Regions from separate parts of the Streptomyces sp. L2 genome, predicted to be linked through region 2. Evidence: riboswitches for the same ligand, from Rfam matches in the RefSeq annotation. Region 2 holds a riboswitch; the other holds the start of a gene.
The links. Region 2 has a riboswitch for S-adenosylmethionine ahead of DBP14_RS26210 (aminotransferase class V-fold PLP-dependent enzyme). Riboswitches for the same ligand answer to the same signal wherever they lie in the genome.

Region 1: another riboswitch for S-adenosylmethionine. It lies ahead of thrC (threonine synthase); the one in region 2 lies ahead of DBP14_RS26210 (aminotransferase class V-fold PLP-dependent enzyme).

Annotation. Positions count from the first base shown of each region.
Region 1 covers NZ_QBDT01000001.1:4,297,641-4,305,014, reverse strand. Annotated here, with positions in the region: gene DBP14_RS19225 (cold-shock protein) at 274-477, opposite strand; gene DBP14_RS19220 (MoaD/ThiS family protein) at 945-1,220, opposite strand; gene thrC (threonine synthase) at 1,217-2,518, opposite strand; SAM riboswitch class I at 2,537-2,679, opposite strand; gene DBP14_RS19210 (glucosyl-3-phosphoglycerate synthase) at 2,837-3,781, shown strand; gene DBP14_RS19205 (trehalose-6-phosphate synthase) at 3,936-5,333, shown strand; gene otsB (trehalose-phosphatase) at 5,415-6,299, opposite strand; gene DBP14_RS19195 (DUF3263 domain-containing protein) at 6,336-6,560, opposite strand; gene DBP14_RS19190 (extracellular solute-binding protein) at 6,748-7,374, opposite strand, start outside.
Region 2 covers NZ_QBDT01000001.1:5,867,203-5,874,576, reverse strand. Annotated here, with positions in the region: gene DBP14_RS26240 (C40 family peptidase) at 1-473, opposite strand, end outside; gene DBP14_RS26235 (C40 family peptidase) at 756-1,790, opposite strand; gene DBP14_RS26230 (NYN domain-containing protein) at 2,003-3,346, opposite strand; gene DBP14_RS26225 (hypothetical protein) at 3,384-3,623, opposite strand; gene DBP14_RS26220 (rhomboid family intramembrane serine protease) at 3,775-4,518, shown strand; gene DBP14_RS26215 (Lrp/AsnC ligand binding domain-containing protein) at 4,515-4,796, shown strand; gene DBP14_RS26210 (aminotransferase class V-fold PLP-dependent enzyme) at 4,901-6,262, opposite strand; SAM riboswitch class IV at 6,424-6,540, opposite strand; gene trpD (anthranilate phosphoribosyltransferase) at 6,987-7,374, opposite strand, start outside.

The DNA of each region.
Region 1 (7,374 bases), 1.6 Mb from region 2:
CGGTCCTTCGTTGTCACTCTCACCTTCAGAGTGCTAACGCCAATGATTAGCACTCGGCACCGTCGAGTGCAAGGTGCGCCCGCGAAGCGGGCTCGTTGAGGGGTGGTGGTCGGGTGACGGGTGGGCGCAAGCGCCTCTCGGGGGTCGGCCGTGCCCTCCGCCGTCGGCGAAACGGTTCGTGCGCCTCCCCCGCACGGTGAGCGCACGCCCCCGGTCCGGGCATGCCGAAGGGCCCGTACCTCGGGAGGTGCGGGCCCTTCGTGCAGCTACGTTTCAGGCGGTGACGCGAACCATGTCGGCCTGCGGGCCCTTCTGGCCCTGCGAGATCTCGAACTCGACCCGCTGGCCCTCTTCAAGGCTGCGGTAGCCGTCCATCTGAATGGCGCTGTAGTGGACGAAGACGTCCGCACCACCGTCGACCGCGATGAAGCCGTACCCCTTCTCCGCGTTGAACCATTTGACGGTGCCCTGAGCCATGCCTAACTCCCCTATTACTGGCCCTTGCACAGATCCGCACTTCGCGGACCCGGGTCAGACCTCGCCCACCAGTGTTCGGGGGCGTGCGCCGGAACGCGTCGACCGCGGCTGAATGTATCTGTCCAACTGCCGTCTGCAACAGGTCAATCGGACGAGAATTCTGGACGAGCCCGATCCGGAATGTGGTGAGAATTCGCCCGAATTCAGGGCAAGTCGGGCCGAACAAAGGGGGTGAATGCCGCAAAAGGGCCACACAGTTTGGCCATTTCTTGCCGGGTCCGCGGCACCACTCCAAGGCTCCCGACCCTCGGTCCGGGAGCGCGTTCCCCAACTCTACCGCGCTCAATCACACAGAATTGCCCCCTCCGTTTCTCTCACGGAGAGGGCACTGCACCCATTAGCGGCTGCCGCCGCGGGGATGAACAATGAGTGACCGGCATTACCGAAGGTAATGTTCGGTCATTCGGTCAGCCGCCGGCGACGGCCGGAATGATGGAGACGCCGGCGCCGTCGGGGGTGGCCGTCTGCAGGCCCTGCTCGAAGCGGACGTCGTCGTCGTTGACGTACACGTTGACGAACCGGCGCAGCTTGCCCTGGTCGTCCAGCACGCGGGCGGCGATCCCGGTGTGGTGCTTCTCCAGGTCCTCGATGACCTCGGACAGCGTCGCGCCCTCGGCGGCGACCTCGGCCTGCCCGCCGGTGTAGGTACGCAGAATGGTGGGGATGCGAACGGTCACGCTCATGCGAGGCCAGCCTCTCGGAAGGAGTCCAGGTTCGGGCGGATGGTGGCGGTGAGGCCGGTCCCGGCCACCGCGTCCAGGGTCTTGAGGCCGTCGCCCGTGTTGAGGACGACCGTGGTCTTCGTCGGGTCCAGCAGGCCCTCCTTGAGCAGCTTGCGGGTGACGCCGACGGTCACGCCGCCCGCCGTCTCCGCGAAGATGCCCTCCGTGCGGGCCAGCAGCTTGATCGCGTCGACGACTTCCTCGTCGGTCACGTCCTCCACGGCCCCGCCGGTGCGGCGCGCGATGTCGAGGACGTACGGTCCGTCGGCCGGGTTGCCGATGGCCAGCGACTTGGCGATCGTGTTCGGCTTCTGCGGCCGTACGACGTCGTGCCCCGCCTTGTACGCGGTCGACACCGGCGAGCAGCCCTCGGCCTGCGCGCCGAAGATCTTGTACGGCTTGTCCTCGACCAGGCCCAGCTTGATCAGTTCCTGGAGACCCTTGTCGATCTTCGTGAGCTGGGAGCCGGACGCGATGGGCACCACGAGCTGGTCCGGGAGCTGCCAGCCGAGCTGCTCGCAGATCTCGTACGCCAGGGTCTTGGAGCCCTCCGCGTAGTACGGCCGCAGGTTGACGTTGACGAAGCCCCAGCCCTCGCCGGCCGGGTCGCCGATCAGCTCGGAGCAGAAGCGGTTCACGTCGTCGTAGTTGCCCTCGATGCCGACGAGGTCGCCGCCGTAGATCGCGGCCATGACGACCTTGCCCTGCTCCAGGTCGTGCGGGATGAACACGCAGGAGCGGAAGCCGGCCCGCGCGGCGGCGGCGCCGACCGCGCCGGCGAGGTTGCCGGTGGAGGAGCAGGACAGGGTGGTGAAGCCGAAGGCGCGCGCGGCCTCCAGGGCCTGGGCGACGACGCGGTCCTTGAAGGAGTGCGTCGGGTTGCCGGAGTCGTCCTTGACGTACAGACCGCCGGTGACGCCGAGCTCCGCGGCGAGGTTGTCGGCCTTGACGAGCTTGGTCCAGCCGGGGTTGATGTTCGGCTTGTCGGCCACGTCGGCGGGGACGGGCAGCAGCGGGGCGTACCGCCAGATGTTCGCGGGGCCGGCCTCGATGCGTGCGCGGAGTTCCTCGGTGTCGTAGGCGGAGAAGTCGTACGCGATCTCCAGCGGGCCGAAACACTCCTCGCAGGCGAAGAGGGGGCCGAGCGGGACGCGGTGACCGCACTCGCGACAGCTCAGGGCCGCGGCGGGACCGAGGTCGACGGCGGACGTCGAGGCGGGGGCGGAGGTGCTGGAGTCTGCAACTGTCTGCGCAGCCATGTGAGGCGAGGCCCTTTCTCCTCATCTTTCTCACGACGCACTTCGCCGTGAGACGGATTTGGCACCTTCCCTAGCCGGGAGCCTCGCCACGAAGACGAGTGCCGGCTGGAGGGTTGCCGGGGCTTCATCGGGCCGTTTCCCTCTGCCCCTCTGGATGAGCGGTATTCGGTTGTGGACGCTTGCGACCCCCGGCATGCGACGGTCGTCGGCGTTGTTCAAGACTGTAACCGAAGGCCAGGACTGTTGAGATAGTCGTCCGAACCGCGAGATGGATCACGGTGACGCACCGTGATCACGAGGAGTGAGGAGCCGCAGGCCGTGCTGGAAGAAGTCGAGCGCTGGCTGACCACCCGGTCCTGGTCCGTGGCCGACCGTCCGCCGCACAAGATACTGGCCGCCAAGCGGTGCTCGGGCCAGTCGATCAGCGTGGTGCTGCCCGCGCTGAACGAGGAGGCGACGGTCGGGGCGATCGTCGAGGTCATCCGCCGTGACCTGGTGGAGCGGACGCCGCTGGTGGACGAGATCGTCGTGATCGACTCCGGCTCGACCGACCGCACCTCCGAGGTGGCCGCGGCGGCAGGCGCCCGCGTCGTCCACCGGGACGCGATCCTCCCCCGCATCCCCTCCGTCCCCGGCAAGGGCGAGGTGCTGTGGCGCTCACTTCTGGTCACCCGGGGTGACATCGTCTGTTTCATCGACGCCGACCTGCGGGAGTTCTCCGCCGACTTCGTCTCGGGCATCGTCGGCCCGCTGCTGACCGATCCGGACGTGCAACTGGTCAAGGCCATGTACGACCGCCCGCTCGCCGGTGCCACCGGGCAGGGCGGCCGGGTCACCGAGCTGATGGCCCGCCCCCTGCTGAACATGCACTGGCCGCAGCTGGCGGGGTTCGTGCAGCCGCTCGGCGGGGAGTACGCGGCGCGGCGCGGCCTGCTGGAGCAGCTGCCGTTCCCGGTGGGCTACGGCGTCGAGCTGGGCATGCTCGTGGACGCGCTGCACCTGGTGGGCCTGGACGCGCTGGCCCAGGTGGACGTCGGCGTGCGCAAGCACCGGCACCAGGACGGGCAGGCGCTCGGCCGGATGGCCGCGGCGATCTACCGCACCGCGCAGCTGCGGCTGGCCCGCGGGCATCTGCTCCGGCCGGCGCTGACCCAGTTCGAGCGCGGGACGGACGGCTTCGAGCCGCGCACATACTCGGTGGACACGGAGGAGCGGCCGCCGATGGCGGAGATCGCGGAGTACGCGGCACGGCGGGTGGCGTAGGCGCTGCCGGCGCGGTCGCCCTGTGCGGGCCGCGCGGGCCTCTCGGCGCGCGCCGGGAGAACGGCCGCATACCGCCGGGAGAACGGCTGCATACCGTCCCTGGGCGGCCGGTATACACGTTTGAGGCGTTACGAGCCGGGCTAGGTTCAGGCGTATGGCTTCCACCGCTGCTCCCAAGGCTCAGGTGCTGGTCGCGTCCAACCGCGGCCCGGTGTCGTACACGGTCGGCGAGGACGGTTCGCTGAGCGCCAAGCGGGGCGGGGGCGGGCTGGTCTCGGGGCTGTCGGCGATCGGCTCCGACGCGGACTCGCTGTGGGTGTGCGCCGCGCTCTCCGACGGCGACCGCGAGGCGGTGCGGCGCGGTGAGGGCGAGCCGGGCGTGCGGATGCTGGACATCCCGGCCGACGTGCACGCCGACGCGTACAACGGCATCGCCAACTCGGTGCTCTGGTTCGTCCACCACATGCTGTACCAGACCCCGCTGGAGCCCGTGTTCGACGCGGAGTTCCGGCGGCAGTGGGAGTCGTACCGGGCCTACAACCGGGCGTTCGCGGAGGCGCTGGCCGAGGAGGCCGCCGAGGGCGCGGCGGTGATGATCCAGGACTACCACCTGGCCCTCGCCCCCCGGATGCTGCGGCAGTTGCGGCCCGACCTGCGGATCGGCCACTTCTCGCACACCCCGTGGGCGCCGCCGGACTACTTCCGGCTGCTCCCCGACGACATCGCGGCGGAGCTGCTGACCGGGATCCTGGGCGCCGACCGGGCCGCGTTCCTGACCCGGCGGTGGGCGGACGCGTTCACCGCCTGCTGCCACGCCGTACTGGGTCCGGGCATCCCGTCCGGGACCCGGATCGGCGTGCACGGCCTGGGGGCCGACGCCGAGTTCCTGCGGGAGCGGGCGCACCGGGCGGACGTGGACGAGCGGATGGCGGGACTCCGGGAGGAGATCGGCGAGGGGCGGCGCACGATCGTCCGGGTGGACCGGACCGAGCTGTCCAAGAACATCGTGCGGGGGCTGCTGGCGTACCGGCACCTGCTGCGGGAGCACCCCGACTGGCGCGAGCGGGTCGTGCACGTCGCGTTCGCCTACCCCTCGCGGCAGGACCTCGCGGTGTACCGGGACTACACCGCCGAGGTGCAGCGGGTGGCGGAGGCGGTCAACGCCGAGTTCGGTACGGCGGGCTGGAGTCCGGTGCTGCTGCACGTCAAGGACGACTTCGCACGGTCGCTGGCGGCGTACCGGCTGGCCGACGTGGCGCTGGTCAACCCCATCCGGGACGGGATGAACCTGGTCGCGAAGGAGGTGCCGGTCGTGTCGGAGTCGGGGTGTGCGCTGGTGCTGTCGCGGGAGGCGGGGGCGTTCGAGGAGCTGGGCGAGGACGCGGTGTGCGTGAATCCGTACGACGTGGTGGGGACGGCGGAGGCGTTGCACTCGGCGCTGAGCATGGGGGAGGGGGAGCGGTCCGAGCGGTGCAAGCGGCTGGCCGCCGCGGCTACGGCGTTGCCGCCGGCGCGCTGGTTCCTGGACCAGCTCGGGGCACTGGACGATTGATCTCGCCCCCGCCGCCCCTACCCTTCCCGTCCCTGGGGGCTGCGCCCCCAGACCCCCGCTTCGGCCCTTCGGGCCTCGTCCTCAAACGCCGGACGGGCTGGTATTGAGCCTCTCCGCCAGTGACCGGAGCAGGGATACGACTCCCTCGGGGCCGTCGACGACCAGGTCTGCTCGTTCTGCGAGTTCTCCGACCTCTGCGCTGCCGCTGCAGACCAGAAGGGTGGGGAGGCCGTCGGAGCGGAGTTTTTCGAGGGCGGCGAAGGCGGGGAGGTCGCCGAGGTCGTCGCCGGCGTAGAGGACGGCGCCGGCGGAGATCTCGCGGACGTAGTCCAGGAGGGCGACGCCCTTGTCCATCCCGGGCGGGCGGAGTTCGAGGACGAGGCGGCCGGGTTCGACGATCAGGCCGTGCCGGCTGGCGAGGTCGGTGAGCGGGCCGCGCAGGGCGTCGTAGGCGGCCTCGGGGTCGTCGGCCCGGCGGGTGTGGACGGCGAGGGCGCGGCCCTTCTCCTCGATCCACGTGCCGTGCCAGGCGCCGGCCCGGTCCAGGACGCCCGGCAACTCCGCGCGGACGGCGGCGACACCGGGGTGCGGGGCGGGCGCGCTGACGGTGCCGGAGACGGCGTCCCAGCGTTCGGCGCCGTAGTGGCCGAGGACGACGAGGTGGTCGAGGCCGGGCACACCGGCGAAACCGCCGTGCCGTACGGCGACCCCGGCGGGGCGGCCGGTGACCACGGCCACGGACGCCACCTGGGGCGCGAGCGCGGCCAGCGCGGGGACGGCGCCGGGATGGGCGCGGGCCTGCTCGGGGTCGTCGACGATCGGCGCCAGCGTGCCGTCGAAGTCGAGGCCGATCAGCGCGGTGCGCGGCGCGGCGAGCAGGGCGGCGAGTCCGTCCCGCCCGGCCCGGGTCACCGGGGCGGGCAGCGGGTTGGCCGAGTCCGTCGAGTCCGTCGTATGGGAGCCCATACGGCGACACTATCCGCGGGGGGCCGTGCTCACTCCTCAGCGCTCGGAGCGGCGTGCGTCCCGCACCCGGCGCAGCCGGTTCACGGTCACGGGGTCGTGCGCCAGCGCCCGTTCGTCGTCCAGCAGGGCGTTCAGCAGCTGGTAGTACCGCACGGGCGCCATCCCCAGCTCCTCCCGTACAGCCCGCTCCTTGGCCCCGGGCCCCGAAAACCCCCGCCGCTCCAGAGCGAGAATCTCCTGCTCCCGTTCACCCAATTCCATACCGGCAAAGGTAACGCGCCCCGCAAGGGGCACGGGACTGTACCGACATGCGGCTCCGCCGCGTGGGCGCGAGAAGCCCCCACGTGCCGGCAGTCAAAAACGGCCGGCACCCCCGCCCCAAAGGGGCGCGGGGAACTGCGCGAGAAGCCCCCACCGGCCGCCAGCCGAAGACGCACCCGGCGAACCGCTAGTTCGAGGCCTCGCTGTCCGCAGCGGTCGCCTCCGCCTGGAGCCGGGTCAGCACGCCCGCCGGGCTGCCGGTCGGGCTGACGGCCTTACCGATCTCCTTCTTCACATCCGCACTGACCGCCGCCCAAGACGTCTTCCCCACGGGATACAGCTCGGAGTACGGCAACTGATCCAGGAACGGATGCAACTGCTTGTCCGGCGACGCATCCGACTCACTCATCGCGGTGGACGCCGACATGGTCACCGGCAGCAGCCCGTACTCGCGGGAGAACGACAGGACGTTCTTCTCGCTGTAGACGAAGTCCAGGAACTTGCCGACCTGCTCGGCGTGCCCGTTCTGCTTGAACGCCATCATCCAGTCGGCGACCCCCATGGACGCCTTGGCCTTGCCCTCGCGCCCCGGCATCGGCACCGTCCCGAACTTCACGCCCTTCTTGGCGGCCTGCTGGATCAGCGTGGGGTGCCCGTTCAGCATGCCCACCTGCCCGTCGGCGAACGCGGCGAACGCCGCCGCGCGGTTCAGCTTGCCGGGGGCGACCGGCCCGGTCAGCCCCTTGCCGACCAGCTCGTCCTTCAGCCAGGTGAAGGTCTCTATGTTCTGCTCGGAGCCGATGGTGTAGGTGCC
Region 2 (7,374 bases):
TCGGCGCGTTCCTGGGAGAGGTCGCGCAGCGCGGACCGCAACTCCTTGAGCTGTCCGGCCTGCTGGGCGCCGATGCGGTCGAGGGTGGAGGCCTTGTCGAGGTAGTCGGCGGGGTCGTCGGCGAAGAGCAGGGCGACGGTGGGGTCGATGCCGCCGGAGCGGTACTGGGCGCCGGCCACCGAACCGAGCTGTTCGCGCATGGTGTTGACGCGCTGCTGCTGCCGGGCGATGCGGTCCTGGGCGTCGTTGATCTGCCGGCGCAGGGTGTGGGCGCGCTCCCCGGCCTTGTCGTAGGCCTCGGTGGCCTTCTCGGCCTGTTGGTAGAGGCGGTCCACCTCGGCCTTGGTGCCGCCGTGCGGCGCCGCGTCGGCGGGTGCGGCGCCGAGGGCGGCGGCCGCTGCCGACATCACGCACAGGGCCGCGGCGGCGCCCCGGTCGAACCCGGACGGTGCAAGGCGGCGATGAGACCCCACGGGCGTCCTTCCCGCTGACGACAGGTACCGCTTCCCCGGGCGCCGGGGCGGGGGAGGCCGCGGCGCCGGGGAAACGCGGCAGACAGTAACCGTGCGGAGGGGCCCCGGCCAAAGACGCCAAGGGGGCAAACGGGGGGAAACAACGCGACGCCCCGCCGCTGACGCAGGTCATGGGCGGGGCGTGGGGTCAGTTCCGGTCCGGGGGATTCGCCCGTTCGGGCGCCCCTGGTCAGGGTTTCGCGGCGTTCGACGGCCGTACCGGCGACGGCGACGGGAGGGAGGTCAGATGCGGACGCCGAACTGGAACGGCATGTTGCTGATCGACTCGTAGCGCACGCTGGCGCCGGTGTGCGGGGCGTGCAGCACCTGGCCGTTGCCGGCGTAGAGGCCGATGTGGTGCAGGTCGCCGTAGAAGAGCACGAGGTCGCCGACCTTGAGCTGGCTGACGCTGTAGATCCTCGTGCCCGCGTTGGCCTGGGCCTGGGAGGTGCGGGGTATGGAGACGCCGGCCTGGGCGTAGGCCCAGGAGGTGAGGCCCGAGCAGTCGAAGGAGGAGGGACCGGAGGCGCCGTAGACGTAGGGCGAGCCGATCTTGCTCTGGGCGGCGGAGAAGGCCGCCCCGGCCATGCCGGAGGCCGGCGGCGCGTCGCCGAGGTGCACGCGCTCGGAGGAGGAGCGGTTGGCCCGCGCCTGCTGCTCCGCGAGCTGCGCCTTCTCCTTGGCGGTGAGGGTGTTGAGCAGCTTCTGCGCGGCGGCGAGCTTGCCCTGGACTTCCTTCTTCTTCTTGCCCAGCTCCGTGCGGGTGGAGGCAAGGTCCTTCAGCTTGTCGCTGGCCTCGGAGCGCTCCTGGGCGAGTTCGCGCTGTTTGTCCTGGATTTTCTTCAGCGACTCGACCTGCTGGCTGCTCAACTGGTCGAGCGTGGAGGCCTTGTCGAGGAAGTCGTCCGGGTGGGACGACAGGAAGAGCTGGACGGAGGGGTCGATGCCGCCGGACCGGTACTGGGCGGTAGCCAGTGAACCCAGGCCGTCGCGCAGCTTGTTGAGGTCCTGCTGGCCGCGGGCGACGTTGTCCTGGATGGTGGAGATCTCCTTCTGGAGCTTCTCCTGCTTCTCCTTGGCGCCGTTGTACTTCTCGGTGGCCTGCTCGGCCTGCTCGTAGAGCTTGTCGACCTTGGCCTTGACCTCGCTCTTGCTGGGCTTCTCGCTCGGCGCGGCGTTCGCGGCGTTCGCACTCAGTGCGACGGCGGCTGCTGCCGCTGTGGTCAGCACGGTCACGCGCGTGCGACTCGGCTGCTTGGGTCGACGGTGGGACGCCACGGAGGACGAACTCCTTCTTGTGAGTGTTCACCCGTTCGGAGGTTCGAGCCCAGACCCTAGTGACCTACTTGTGATCAGTTCAAATCCTCACGCCAAAAAAGACGGTCACTCAATGCATTCTTTGCACTCAACGTACGTGCAGTGATGCCGGGTTGACACTACGTTGCGTGACGATACGGCCAATTCGGGCATTGAGTATGCCCGTTGAACGTTCAGGACAACCGCTTCAGAAGTACCGCAGAGGCGACCGGTCGGGCGCCGGCCCGTGCCACGCCGTCGGCCACCTCGCGGTCGGTGGAGGCGACGATGACCGGACGGCCCGGCGGTTCGGCGCGCACCAGCTGGCGGATCAGCTCGTCCGCGGTGACCCCCGGCTTGGAGAACAGCACCCGCACCCCGCGCGGCGGCGCGAGCAGCACCGGCGCGGCCAGCTCGGCGCCGTCGAAGACGCAGGTGACCTCCGCGCCGGTCTGCGCGGCGAGCTGGGAGAGCTGGCCGAGCAGCCGCAGCCGCTGCTTCTCCAGCGGCATCTGCGGATAGCCGGTCTTGGTGACGTTGTAGCCGTCGACGACGAGATGGGCCTGCGGCAGCGCGAGCAGCTGGTCGAGGATGGCCGGGTCGTTCTCGGACAGGGCGCGTGCCGCGATGTCCTTCGGGGTCATCCGTCCCGGTTCGACCGCGTCCACGGTCTCGGCGGGCCGCACGGACACCGGTGGCAGGGCGAGTTCCCGGCGCAGCCCCTGGGTGGCGTCGAGCAGGGTGTCGAGCAGCAGCCGTACCCGCATGTCCTCGACGCTGCGGCCCTCCCTGGCGGCCCGCCGGGTGGCCTCCAGGCCGGCCTCGGCCTCGCCCAGGCGGGCCTTGAGCCGCCGGGTCTCGCTCTCCGCGGCGGACACCTGCGCCTGCGCCTCGGCCCGTACGGCGTCGATCTCGCCCCGCGCCTTGCGCAGGGCGGCCTCGCCGCGCTTGACGTCGCTGAGCGCCGCCCGCAGCTTTCGGTGCAGCGCCTCGGCCTCGCGTTTCGCCGACTCCAGCTCCGCGCGCAGCCGTTCGGTCTCGGTGCGGGTCTGGCCGCGGGCCTGCGCGAGCTCCTCACGCAGCCGCTCCAGCTCGGCGCGGCTCTCCTCGCCGACGCGCTCGGCGTCGGCGCGCTGGGCCTCCTCGCCGGCCGCGGTGACCAGCTTCACCCAGCCCGCGGGGCGCAGCACATAGGCCGCGGCCGCCACGTCGAGCGGATCCGCGGCCGGGGGCGGCGAGCCGGAGTCGAGGGCGCCGGACAGTTCCGGCTGCGCCTCTCTGAACTTCTCCCCGATCCGCTGCCGGAAGACCGCGTCGGTCTCCAGCGCGGCCGCCATCGCGTTGCCCGCGAACTTGGTCCGCCGATTGGGGGCGAACCGGGCGTACTGCCGCAACTGGGCGGGCAGTTCCGCCACGGTCAGTCCGCCGAAGCCGTCCGAGACGATCTGTACGACCCGGCGGCGCACGCCGTCGGGCAGCGGACGGTCAAGCACCTCGGCGGTGCCGTCGCCCGGCCCCCCGCCTGCGGTCTCCACCATCCGTCACACCCCAATGCTGTGCGGGGTCCCGCTCCCCTCAGGAGCCGGAGCCCGGCCTGTCCACGAGTTCCACCTGGTCCACCGCGTTGCACCAGCGGCAGCGCACCGACTCGATGGTCTCACTGACCACCTCGCGCTCCTCGACCGTCGGCTCACCGGCCAGGTCGAGGTGGACGTACTCGACGACCTTCGACGAGCGCGTGACGTCGAAGCGGGTCAGATTGCCGCAGAGGGTGCAGCGCCATCGTGTCGTGGCGGTCGGCAGGGGCACCGTCATCGTGACTGTTCGCTCCTCGTCGTGTCGGTCCGCGCCGGTCCGGGCGCGTGTGGCTCGTAACCCTACGGCCTGCGGGGTCCCCGCCGCCCTTCTGTCCACGGCGGCGAGGCGGTCTGTCGGGTTGCGTCCCGTTACGTCATGCTCTGTATTCATGATCAGCCACTGGAGCGCGACGGCCGGCCGGACCCTCAGGGCGGTCCGGCACTCCCCGGCGCCGATGACGTACGGCCTCATCGCCCTGTGCTGCCTGCTCTTCGTGCTGGGCCCGGCCTCCGGGCTGACTCCGGGATACGGCTCCAGGGACGCGCTGCTAGCCGCGCAGCGGGCGTACTTCCGACACTGGGGCGTGATCCCCGCAGACCTGTTCGAAGGAACGGTCCGGCAGGCGCTCACCCCGGCCACGGCCCTGTTCGTGCACGGCAGCTGGGTGCATCTGCTCGGCAACATGCTCTTCCTCTTCGTCTTCGGGGCGATGACCGAGGAACGGATGGGCCGGGTGGAGTTCACCCTCTTCTATCTCGGCTGCGGATACCTGGCCCTGCTGGGCTACGCGGCCGCCAACACCACCTCCCAGGAGCCGCTGGTGGGCGCCTCCGGGGCGATCTCGGCGGTCCTCGGGGCGTTCCTGTACCTGTTCCCCCGGGCCCGTGTGACCAGTCTCCTCCCGTTCCTCTTCTTCCTGCCGCTGCGCTTCCCGGCGTGGGTGGTGCTGCCGTTCTGGGCGGGGCTGCAGTGGCTGGCTGCGGAGCGGTCGGCACAGGGGCCGGGGGTGGCGTACCTGGCGCACCTGGTCGGCTTCGGGCTGGGGTTCCTCTACGCGTGGGGGCGCTACGGCCGTACCACTAGAGTGAAGGGCGCAGCCGCCCCGGTACCCGAGGGAGAGAACCAGCCGTGATCACCGCGATCGTCCTGATCAAGACCAGCGTGGACCGGATCCCCGAGATCGCGGAGCGGATCGCTTCGCTGGAGTCGGTGAGCGAGGTGTTCTCCGTCACCGGGACGTATGACCTGATCGCGATGGTACGGGTGCGGCGGCACGAGGATCTGGCGGATGTCATTCCGGGGCGGATCAGCAAGATTCCCGGGGTGGAGGGGACGGATACGCACGTGGCGTTCCGGACGTACTCGCAGCATGATCTTGAGGCTGCGTTTGCTATTGGATTGGATTCCTAGTCGCCTACGCGTCCGCGGGGCGCGGTTTCTGCGCGGGTGCGGGTGCGTTGTGGTTGATCGCGCAGTTCCCCGCGCCCCTGAGGTCGGCAACCCTGGAGTTGGCATCAAGCCACCGGGACGCAGCGGCCGTTTTCTGTGTGGTAGGTCCACTGGGTGCCGTTGGTCACCAGTTCTCGTACCGCTGTGATGAAGCGGTCCGTGTGTTCGTCCGGGGTGCCCGCGCCGAAGCTGACTCGGATGGCGTTGAGGGACTTCTCGCCGGGGGCGGCCTCGGGGGCGCCGCATTCGCCCTGGGTCTGGGGGGACGTGCCGAGGAGGGTGCGGAGCAGGGGGTGGGCGCAGAAGAGGCCGTCGCGGACGCCGATGCCGTACTCGGCGGAGAGGGCGGCGGCGAAGTGGGAGCTGTTCCAGCCCTCGACGACGAAGGAGATCACGCCGACCCGCGGGGCGTCGTCGCCGAAGAGCGAGAGGACCTTCACCTCGGGGACCCCGGCCAGACCGGTGCGGACCTTCTCGACGAGGTGCTGCTCGCGGGCGACGAGGGTGTCCCAGCCGGCCTCCGTCAGCGCCTTGCAGGCCGAGGCGATGGCGTAGGCGCCGATCACGTTCGGGGAGCCGGCCTCGTGGCGGGCGGCGCTCTCGTGCCACTCCACGTCCACGCCGCCGTCCTGGCGCCTGCTCACCGTGCGGCTGGCGCCGCCGCCCGCGAGGTACGGCTCGGCGGCCCGCAGCCAGTCGGCGCGGCCGGCCAGGACTCCGGAGCCGAACGGGGCGTACAGCTTGTGGCCGGAGAAGGCGACCCAGTCGACGTCGAGGTCGCGCAGGGAGACCGGGTGGTGCGGGGCGAGCTGGGCGGCGTCCAGGACGATCCGGGCGCCGTGCGCGTGGGCGGCGGCCGCCAGCTCGCGTACGGGCCACAGCTCGCCGGTGACGTTGGACGCGCCGGTGACGCAGACCAGGGCCGGGCCGTGCGGGTCGCGGTCGGCGAGGGCCCGCTCCAGGGTGTGGACGGCCTGCCGCGGGGTGCGGGGCGCGTCGAGGTAGCTGACCCGGGCGTCCTGCCAGGGCAGCAGGGACGCGTGGTGCTCGGTCTCGAAGACGAAGACCTCGCAGCCTGCGGGCAGGGCGCGGGCCAGCAGGTTGAGGGAGTCCGTGGTCGACCGGGTGAAGACCACCTGGTCGTCGTCGCGGCAGTCCAGGAACTCGGCGACCGTCGAGCGGGCGTTCTCGAAGAGGTCGGTGGAGAGCTGGGAGAGGTAGCCGGCGCCGCGGTGGACGCTGCCGTAGTACGGCGCGTAGGCCGCCACGTCGTCCCAGACGCGCTGGAGGGCGGGGGCGCTGGCCGCGTAGTCGAGGGCCGCGTAGGTGACCTCGCCGCCGGTGACGAGCGGGACGGTGACATCCCGCCCCAGAACGGGCAGCTGGGGACAAACGGCCTGGTGAGTGGCAGCGGTGGAGACGGACATGGCGAACTCCCGTGAGAGGCAAGGCGGAACCACCACGCGAGCGGGTACGGCTCAAGCGTGGGGAAAGTGAAAAGGGGTGTGCGGAGGCGGGGCTCTACGCCCTATCGCATTCGCTTGCTCACGGAAGGCTCCTCGACGACCAGGACCCCTGGTGACGCGAGGGTCCGCGCTTGCCGTGAGCCTTGCTGCCCACGACCTGGTCCTCACCCGGGGCACCCCGCCACGGAAGGAGGGTTGCCGGACAGCCGGCCGGGGCCTTATGGCTGTCACTCATGACCTGAGCCTGAAACTAGCCGAGCTGATCGGCGGCGCGCAACTTCTGTCCGGATGACGGGACACGGCGGCGCTCCCCGGTGTTCCGCCCCACCGCGAGCGGCGGCCGGGCCGGCGGTGCCGGGGCCGGCCGCCGCGAGCGGCTGTCCGGGGGCGGCTGTCCGGGGGCGGCTGTCCGGGGGCGGCTGTCCGGGGGCGACTGTCCGGGGGCGACTGTCCGGGGGCGACTGTCCGGGGGCGACTGTCCGGGGGCGACTGTCCGGGGGCGACTGTCCGGGGGCGACTGTCCGGGGGCGACTGTCCGGGGGCGACTGTCCGGGGGCGACTGTCCGGGGGCGACTGTCCGGGGGCGACTGTCCGGGGGCGACTGTCCGGGGGCGACTGTCCGGGGGCGACTGTCCGGGGGCGACTGTCCGGGGGCGACTGTCCGGGGGCGACTGTCCGGGGGCGACTACGCGTTGCTCGCCGCCACCCAGCGGTCCAGGGTGCGCTTCGCGGCGCCCGAGCCGATCGACTCCGCCGCTCTGTCCATGCCGGCCCGGATCTGCTCGGCCAGCGTGCCGGGCCCCGGGTCCAGGGCGACCAGCGCGGCCGCCGAGTTCAGCACTACGGCGTCCCGGACGGGGCCCCGCTCGCCGTCCAGCAGGCGCCGGGCCACCTCCGCGTTGTAGGAGGCGTCGGCGCCCCGCAGGGCCTCCACGGGGACGAGGTCGAGGCCGACGTCACGCGGGTCGAAGCTCTCCTCGGTGACCTTGCCGTCCCGGACGACCCACACCCGCGAGGTGGCCGTGGTGGTCAGTTCGTCGAGGCCGTCGTCGCCCCGGAAGACCAGCGAGGAG